Regions from separate parts of the Clostridioides sp. LIBA-2809 genome, predicted to be linked through region 3. Evidence: riboswitches for the same ligand, from Rfam matches in the RefSeq annotation. Region 3 holds a riboswitch; each other region holds the start of a gene.
What was found. A riboswitch is a leader RNA that binds a small molecule or an ion and turns the genes downstream of it on or off. The one in region 3 is predicted to bind S-adenosylmethionine.
Positions count from the first base shown of each region.

Region 1: it holds a riboswitch for S-adenosylmethionine, as region 3 does, so the genes downstream of both, ACTG44_RS09695 (O-acetylhomoserine aminocarboxypropyltransferase/cysteine synthase family protein) here and ACTG44_RS08720 (MetQ/NlpA family ABC transporter substrate-binding protein) in region 3, are expected to answer to the same signal.
Region 2: it holds a riboswitch for S-adenosylmethionine, as region 3 does, so the genes downstream of both, ACTG44_RS06075 (homoserine dehydrogenase) here and ACTG44_RS08720 (MetQ/NlpA family ABC transporter substrate-binding protein) in region 3, are expected to answer to the same signal.

Region 1 is NZ_CP197004.1:2,018,837-2,022,122, forward strand. Features, by position in the region: gene ACTG44_RS09690 (cation-translocating P-type ATPase) at 1-1,675, shown strand, start outside; SAM riboswitch class I at 1,729-1,831, shown strand; gene ACTG44_RS09695 (O-acetylhomoserine aminocarboxypropyltransferase/cysteine synthase family protein) at 1,939-3,204, shown strand; gene ACTG44_RS09700 (homoserine O-succinyltransferase) at 3,226-3,286, shown strand, end outside.
Region 2 is NZ_CP197004.1:1,258,596-1,261,881, forward strand. Features, by position in the region: gene rpmA (50S ribosomal protein L27) at 1-119, shown strand, start outside; gene obgE (GTPase ObgE) at 230-1,507, shown strand; gene ACTG44_RS06070 (YhbY family RNA-binding protein) at 1,537-1,905, shown strand; SAM riboswitch class I at 1,997-2,103, shown strand; gene ACTG44_RS06075 (homoserine dehydrogenase) at 2,206-3,286, shown strand, end outside.
Region 3 is NZ_CP197004.1:1,820,356-1,823,641, forward strand. Features, by position in the region: gene ACTG44_RS08710 (putative bifunctional diguanylate cyclase/phosphodiesterase) at 1-566, shown strand, start outside; gene ACTG44_RS08715 (TerD family protein) at 632-1,231, opposite strand; gene ACTG44_RS08720 (MetQ/NlpA family ABC transporter substrate-binding protein) at 1,334-2,131, opposite strand; SAM riboswitch class I at 2,243-2,348, opposite strand; gene lplA (lipoate--protein ligase) at 2,439-3,286, opposite strand, start outside.

The DNA.
Region 1 (3,286 bases), 200 kb from region 3:
ATGTTGCGATAAAACTGGTACATTAACTTTAAATAAGATGACTGTTACACATATTGCTGTAAATGGAGATTTTGAGTCTGGAAAAGTTACATCAATAGACACTGCATCTGAAAAACATCCACTAGTATATAAAGAAATTGTTTATGCTGGTGCACTTTGTAATGATGCGTGTATTAATCCAGATAAAACAGATGAAATATTAGGTGACCCAACAGAGGGTGCATTAATTTTTATGGCCAACAAATTTGGAATAGATCAAGAAGCTCTTGAAGAAGAATATCCACGTGTATTTGAACAGCCTTTTGATTCTGATAGAAAATGTATGACAACTGTTCATAATATAGATGGAAAGATTACTGCTTATACTAAAGGTGCAGTAGATGAAATTCTTGACTTATGTACTAAAATATTAACATCAAAAGGCGAAAGAAATATTACCGAAGTGGATAAAAAGAATATACACGAATTATGTCTTACTATGTCTAAAGATGCATTGCGTGTACTTGGTTTTGCGAAGCGTGAGATTTCATCTATACCAAAAGAAGATAATGAAAACATAGAATATGATTTGACATTTATAGGTATGGTTGGTATGATTGACCCTCCAAGAACTGAGGTAATTGATGCAGTAAATACTTGTAAAGAAGCAGGTATAAGAACCATAATGATAACAGGTGACCATAAAGTTACTGCCACAACAATAGCTCATGAATTAGGAATATGGAATGAAGGAAATACTGTTATATCTGGTGATGAACTTGATAATTTAAGTGATGATGAACTAGATGAAGCTGTTAAAAAAGCTACAGTATTTGCACGTGTGTCCCCATTTGATAAACTTAGAATTATACAATCTCTAAAAAGAATTGGAGAAGTACCAGCAATGACTGGAGATGGAGTAAACGATTCTCCTGCCTTAAAATCTGCTGATATTGGTATAGCTATGGGTATAAGTGGTACAGACGTTGCAAAAGATTCTTCTGATATGATTTTAATGGATGATAGCTTTACAACGATTGCTTATGCAATAAAAGAAGGTAGACGTGTATATAGAAATATACAGAAAGTTATACAATTCTTACTTGTTGGTAATATAGCAGAGATACTTACATTGTTTGTTGCAATATTATTAAATTGGGATACTCCACTTCTAGCAGTTCATATTTTGTGGGTAAACCTTGCAACTGCTACACTTCCAGCCCTTGCGCTTGGAGTTGACCCACCAAGTAGAAATATAATGAAGCATCAACCAGTAAAATCAACGACCTTGTTTGAAAAGAACCTTATACAAAGAGTAGTTACTCAAGGTATATTTGTGGCAATAATGACTATTTTAGCATATAAAATTGGTCTTAATATAGAAAACCATGCTGTAGGTCAAACAATGGCATTTTGTGTATTAGCATTTTCACAAATGTTAAGAGCTTTTAGCCAACGTTCAAATACAGATTCCATGTTTAACAAAAATAATGGTAAGAATCCATTTCTTTTAATTTCATTTTTAACTTCTGCGTTACTAATAGCAGTAATACTATTTGTACCTGTTTTTAGAAATGCATTCAGTTTAACTATTTTAAATGGTTCAGAATGGCTTATAACAATTAGTTTAGCCATAATGTCTGTAGTTCAAGTAGAGATTGGAAAATTTATTAAAAGAAAATTTTTAAAAAAATAGTTGACAAAATTAGGAAAAATATATAAGATATAAAACATAGAAAAATTAAATAAATCTTATCCAGAGAGGTGGAGGGACTGGCCCTATGAAACCCGGCAACCAGTATATTTATATACATTGGTGCTAAATCCTGCGGCGAAAGCTGAGAGATGAGTATAATTAAGCTTATACAGAGCCTGAGTTATATACTCAGGCTTTATTTATTTTAAATCTCATCTGATAAATAGTTTAATTTTTTACTAAAATCTAAGGGGGATACAAAAATGTATAATAAAGAGACAATATGTGTGCAAGGAAATTACAAACCAGGAAATGGAGAACCAAGAGTTTTACCTTTATATCAAAGTACAACTTTTAAATATAGTAGTATAGACCAACTTGCTGAACTATTTGACTTAAAAGTTGATGGACATATATATTCAAGAATAAGCAATCCTACTATTCAAGCTTTTGAAGAAAAGATAAGTCTACTAGAAGGAGGAGTATCTTCTGTGGCTGTGTCATCAGGTCAATCTGCAAATATGTTAGCAGTTTTAAATATATGTAAATCAGGAGATAGTATACTTTGTTCTTCAAAAGTATATGGAGGAACATTCAATTTATTAGGACCTAGTCTTAAAAAATTTGGAATAGATTTGATATCATTTGACTTAGACTCAAGTGAAGATGAAATAGTAGCACTTGCAAATGAAAACACTAAAGTTGTGTTTGCAGAAACACTTGCAAATCCAACTCTTGAAGTTATAGATTTTGAAAAAATAGCAAATGTAGCTAAGAGAGTGAATGTTCCATTTATAGTCGATAATTCACTAGCATCACCAGTGCTTTGTAATCCTCTAAAATATGGAGCAAACATAGTTACTCATTCTACTACAAAGTATTTAGATGGCCATGCTTCAAGTGTTGGAGGAATTATAGTAGATGGAGGAAACTTTAACTGGGATAATGGGAAGTTTCCAGAGTTGGTTGAACCAGACCCAACATATCATGGAATAAGTTATACTCAAAAATTTGGAAATGCTGCATATGCAACTAAGGCACGAGTTCAACTACTTAGAGATTATGGAAATTGTTTAAGTCCATTTAATGCATATCTTACTAATTTAAATGTTGAAACACTTCACCTTAGAATGGAGAGACATAGTGAAAATGCACTTAAAATAGCCAAATTTTTAGAAAAACACGAAAATGTAGATTGGATTAACTATCCAGGACTTGAAGATAACAAGTATTATGAGAATGCGAAAAAGTATCTATCAAAAGGATGTAGTGGAGTTTTATCATTTGGAGTAAGAGGTGGGCTAGAAAATGCCAAGAAATTTGTGGAGAAATTACAGATAGCATCTTTAGTTACACATGTTTCAGATGTAAGAACATGCGTTATACATCCAGCTTCAACTACTCATAGACAATTAACAGAAGAACAATTGATTGCATCTGGAGTATTACCTTCACTAATAAGATTATCCGTTGGAATAGAAAATGTAGAGGATTTAATAGCTGATTTAAATCAAGCTTTAAATTTCTAAGAGAAAGAGAAGTGAAAAGATATGGCTTTAATACTACCAAAAGGATTACCTGTTATTAATAAATTATTGGATGAAGGAATAG
Region 2 (3,286 bases), 560 kb from region 3:
ATGTTGGAAAAGGTAGCGATGATACTTTATTTGCATTAGTTGATGGTACTGTTAAATTCGAAAGAAAAGACAAGAAGAGAAAAAAAGTTAGTATATATCCAGTAGCAATAGCTGAGTAATATACATAAAAGGAGTGTTGAGGCACTCCTTTTTCTTATAGTACTGATGAATTTATAATAGTGTTTTTGGTAATGCTAATTAAAAGTTTTTAATTAAGTAGGTGAAGAATTTGTTTATAGATAAGGCAAGAATATTTGTTAAGGCTGGAAATGGTGGAAATGGTTCGGTAGCATTTAGAAGAGAAAAATATGTTCCAGCTGGTGGACCAGACGGCGGAGATGGTGGTCGTGGAGCAAGCATCATATTTGAAGTTGATTTGGGTCTTAGAACTCTAATGGACTTTAAGTACCAAAAAAAATATCAAGCTCAAAATGGTGGCGACGGAAGCAAAGGTAAAAGAGCTGGTAAAAATGGAGAGAATCTAGTATTAAAAGTACCAGCAGGTACAGTAATAAGAGATGAGGCTACAGGCCTTGTATTGGCAGATTTAAAGAAAGAAGGAGATATAGCTGTAGTTGCAAAAGGTGGTATAGGTGGTAAAGGTAACCAACACTTTGCAAATGCAGTAAGACAAGCTCCAGCTTTTGCAAAATCTGGTACAGATGGAGAAGAAAGATGGGTAACTCTTGAACTTAAAATGATAGCAGATGTAGGTCTTTTAGGATTTCCTAATGTAGGTAAATCAACATTTCTATCAGTGGTAACTAAGGCTAAACCCAAAATTGCAAACTATCATTTTACAACACTAACACCAAATCTAGGTGTCGTTCAAACTAAGTTTGGAGATAGTTTTGTACTTGCAGACATACCTGGAATTATAGAGGGTGCTTCTGAAGGTATAGGATTAGGGCATGAATTCCTAAGACATGTAGAGAGAACAAAGGTATTGATACATATTGTAGATATATCTGGACTAGAGGGTAGAGACCCTATTGAAGATTTTGACAAGATAAATGACGAACTTAGATTGTACAATGAAAAGCTTTCAAAGAGACCACAAGTTGTTGTTGCAAATAAGTTTGATATACTAGAAGATGAAAGTAAGTTTGATACATTTAAGAATGAGTTAGAAGGCAGAGGATATACAGTATTTAAAATGTCTGCAGCAACTCGTCAAGGAATAGATGATGTAATAGCCTATGTCTCTAAACTTTTAAAAGAAGTAGAAGATGTGGAACTAGTTTCAGAAGAAGAAATGTACAGACCAGAACTTGATATTGGTACTGAAGAAGAATTGAGTATAGATATTGAAGATGGTGTGTATGTAGTTACAGGTAAAGCACTTAGAAGAATAATGTATTCTGTAAATTTTGATGATATGGAATCTCTTCAATATTTCCAAAAAGCTATGGAAAGTCAAGGTGTGTTTGATAGACTTAGAGAAATGGGAATAGAGGATGGAGATGTAGTTAGAATTTACGAATTGGAATTTGAATTTTACAATTAATTTTAGTATAGGATTATAGAGGTGAGGATATGTTAAAAGGAAAACAAAGAGCGTATTTAAGATCTTTGGCAAATACTTTAAAACCTACTACACAAATTGGTAAAGAAGGTGTCACAGAAAGTTTCTTAGAGCAATTAGATGATATGTTAAGAGTTAGAGAATTAGTAAAAGTTACTATACTAGAAAATGCAGGTCTTGATGCTAAAGAAACTGCTAATGCAGTATGTGAAGCTTTAAGAGCTGAATTTGTGCAAGCTATTGGTTTTAAATTTACTATTTATAAGAGAAATGTTGAGGAACCTAAGATACTTTTCCCAGGACATGAACAGGCAAAAGCCAAGGTTAAAAATAATAATGTTACAAAAAAAGGTAAACCAACTAAAAGAGCAGCTAGATAATAGTATATATTCTTTTAGTAAAATAAGTTAAAAAAATAGTGACAATTGGCAAAAATTGTATTATACTATTAAACATAAATTTAAATTAGCAATCTTATCAAGAGAGGCAGAGGGACTGGCCCTATGAAGCCCGGCAACCAGTATATTTTATTATACATTGGTGCTAAATCCTGCAGCAGTTATGCTGAAAGATGAGTATAAACCCGTCATATGGCTTGAGTTTATACTCAAGCTTTTTTAATTAGTATATTTATACATATAAATAATTTAATATAATCAAAATGATGGGGGTATGTAACAGTGAAGATAGCAATATTAGGGTATGGAACAGTAGGAAGTGGATTAATTGATTTAATAGAAAATAATACTTCAAAAAGAGATATAGAAATAGTTGGAATTTTAGTTAAAAATAAAGAGAAACATAAGTCTAAAAAGTATTTTGATAAGATAACAACAGATATAGAAGATATATTTGATAAGGATATTGATATACTAGTTGAAGTAATTGGAGGATTGAATCCAGCTTTTGATTATGTAACAAGAGCATTAAATAAAAAAATACATGTAGTAACAGCCAATAAAGACTTGCTTGCAGAGAGAGGTAGCGACCTTATAGAATTAGCCAATTTAAATGATGTTAGCATTAAATTTGAAGCATCTGTAGCAGGTGGTATTCCAGTTTTAAAGCCATTGATAGAATCATTAGAAGGTAATAATATAAAGAGTATAAATGCTATTTTGAATGGAACTTGTAATTTTATATTATCAAAGATGTATGATGAAAATCTACCGTATGATGTAGCTTTAAAACAAGCACAAGAATTGGGATTTGCAGAAGTTAACCCAGATGCAGATGTTTTAGGATATGATAGTGCTAGAAAACTATCTATATTATCTACTTTATCTTATGGAAAAATAGTATATTGGAAAGATTTATTATTAGAAGGAATAACTTCAATAGATGAAAAAGATATAGAATACGCAAAAAAATTAAATTGTAAGATAAAATTAGTTGCTAGAAGTAAGTATGAATCAGGAGAAGTAAGTGGGTTTGTTAGACCAGCATTGGTTGATAATGATAATATGCTTTCAAAAATAGATAATGAGTTTAATGTAGTGATTCTAGTAGGTGATTCAGTAGGTGAACTTTCTTTTGTGGGTAAAGGAGCTGGAAGAGGTGCAACAGGTAGTGCTGTCTATGCTGATATTATAGATATAATAGATAATAGAAATGCAAATATAAAGTCTTTCTCAAAAGGAAAGTTGGATTTAAGTGGACTTATAGAAGATGAATGTAGTGCTGTAGTTAGATTTGATGGATATGATAAAGATGGAATTTTAAAATGTTTAGATAAATATGTGGATAGCTATGACATTATAG
Region 3 (3,286 bases):
TTGAAGAAGTTTGTATATGGATTAGAAAGAGATTAGATGAAAATAAACCATTTGTTCAAATATCAGTTAATGTTTCTAGAATACAGTTTTATAATACCAACTTTGTGGAAACTTATTCAGAGATAAAAAAGAAATATAATATACCTCAAAACACTATAGAAATTGAATTTACTGAGAGTGTTGCTTTTGAGAATCAAGAACACTTTTTGGAAATTATACATGACTTACATAAAAATGGATTTACTTGCTCTTTAGATGATTTTGGAAAAGGGTATTCATCTTTGGGTGTCTTAAAAGATTTACCATTTGATGTTTTAAAACTTGATTCTATGTTTTTTAATGCTAGCTTAGACAAAGATAAAGAAAAAACAGTAATAAAAAATATTATACATATGCTAAAAGAATTGAATATTACAACAGTTGCAGAAGGTATTGAATGTAAGGAACAAGTTGAATTTCTAAAAGATGTTGGATGTGATTTAGTACAGGGATTTGTATTTTATAGACCAATGCCCATGTTAGAATTTGAAGAAATATTGGATAAAGAATTTGTTCATAATAGTTAGAAAGTAAATAATTATAAAAAAAAGAGACTGTGAGTGAATTTACTCATAGTCTCTTGATAATGTACTTATTTTCTTCCTGCAACCCATTTTAAGCCCCAATGAAACTCATTGTCCATTTCTTTATGGCCTTTAAAGTATTTAATGACTTTTTCAACACTGAATGTCTCATCATTTACATTTTCTATCAATGCTATTGAACACATGTTATAGCCATTTTTATGTTCATCAAGTTTAACAACTAAATCTGAATCTTGTTTTTGTTTGATTGTTACAATTCCATCAGCCTCAGACCAATTAGCTACACCTTCATAGATAAAAGCATAAATAAGTATTCTCTTTATTTCTTTTATTTTATTACCATTTATTCTTATATTTTCTCCTTGTGTATTGCTACCTGTTCTGTCATCTCCATCTAATTGAGCAAAAGGGGGATTCTCTAAACTACCAAAAGAATTACCTAATGCTTGTACAGCACCTTTTACACCATTTTTCATTTCAAACAGGCAACCTAAATCTAAATCTATATTACTGCTTTTTAGAGAGCCAAAAAAACCTTTTTTTTGTATTTTTTGATTCCAATTTAAATTAACTAAGATTTCACCTAAATCACTATTTTCTTTTTTTGTAAGGTTTATTTTTTGTCCCTTTTTTAATTCTATAGCCATAGTAATCTTCCTCCATAAACATAGATTTACTTAAATGGTAGCACTTAACAAGTCAATATTCAACAAGATTAGAATAATAATATTAAAATTATACTAAATATACTAGAAAACAGGAATTACAATTCCTTTGTATTTCTCTTCAATTATACTTCTTGCTTTATCTGATGTAAGAACATCTTGTAGAACTTTAATTTTTTCACTATCTTTATCTTCAGTTCTAAATGCCAAAAGATTTGCATACTCATCATTTATAGGAGCTGTATAAAGTCCATTTTTCTTAGCATCAAGACCAGCAGGTACTGCGTATGTAGTATCTATAAATGCAGCAGTTACGTCTGGAAGAGAAGATGGAATCTGAGCAATATCCAATTCTTTAAATTGTATGCCTTTTGGATTTTCGATTATATCTTTAGGACTAACTAGTCCATCATCTTTAGGTAAAGTTAAAAGCCCAATACTTTCAAGATATCTAAGGTCTTTAGAACAAGAAGATGGATTGTTGCTTATTGCAATTGTATCTCCTTTTTTAAATTCATCAATAGATTTTATCTTGTAAGAGTAAAGTATTGCTGGGCATACATATAGTTTTTTTCCAGCCATTATTTTATATCCTTTAGCTTTGACAGCCTCTTTTAGATAAGGTTCATGTTGGAATAGATTTGCATCAATTTCTCCATTATTTAAAGCTTCGTTTGGAAGTATGTAATCATCAAAATTCTTAATTTCTAAGGTATAACCTTTTTCTTCGATAAGTGGCTTTAATTCTTCTAATAATTCTCCACCTGGTACTAAAGTAGCACCAACAACAATTTTTTTGTCATCGTTAGCTTTAGAGCATCCAACTATAGATAAAGTGAAAACTAGACATAATAATAAACTTAATAATTTTTTGAATTTCATATAAATTCCCTCCTGAATATGATTGATTAGTTAAAAATAAAATACCCTCTTTTATCACACTGCAAAATAAAATAAGCCTGAGTTTAAACTCAGGCTTTAAAAGCTAATTTAGACTCATCTTTCAGTATAATACTGCAGGATTTAGCACCAATGTATATAAAAATATACTGGTTGCTGGGTTTCATAGGGCCAGTCCCTTCACCACTCTGGATAAGAAGTATCAATTTTTAATTATGTTATAAATATTATCATGATTTTTTATATATGTAAACACAATTTTATAAATATTTTAAAATCTTTAGTATTTCTATTTAACACCTAAGATTCCAGAAACTAAAATATCAGTATCAGCACCTAAGAAATAATCATTTATTTCAATTGAATTTAAAACATTTCTTAAAGCATTTTCTTCATGCTTTGTGCCAACAAGTTTGTCTTCCACAAATGAAACATCACGTTTTCCAAAAAAATCTCCAAAAAATTTTATAGTTGTTATTATGCCTTTATCAACATTTAGATTAAACTCAACATTTCCACCAGAATATTTTAACTCATTTGAAAGAGTATATTTTGGTGAATTACCAAAGTTCCAATCCCAAGTTTCATATTTTAATTTAGTAAGTTTTTCTATTTGTTCTATGTCATACTTACTTAAACAATAATTAGTATTATCAATATTAGTTTTAGATAAATAATCCATAATTGCATCTTTAAATTCCAGTATATCCATTTTAGATTTTAGATGTTCACTTATATTAGTTACACGAGATTTTACAGATTTTATTCCCTTTCCTTCAAATTTTATAGGCTTTACTTTTAAAGCTTTTGAAAGGTCGTTTATCTCAGATGAAAATAACAACGTACCATGGTGCATTACCTTGTTTTTGTAGTTGTACTGGGCATTTCCAGAAAATTTCTTACCATCTATAAGAAGGTCATTTCTTCCAGAAAATTCAGCGTTGACATCTAATGTTTTAAGCAAGTCTATTATTGGTTGAGTGAATCTTCTGAAATCACTAAAGCTATTATTATTGCAAGCTATGAATGTAAAATTTATATTTCCTAAATCGTGAAATACAGCTCCACCACCAGATTGTCTCCTAACGACAGGTATAGAATTTTCTTTTATATATTCTAAATTTATTTCAGAAAGTG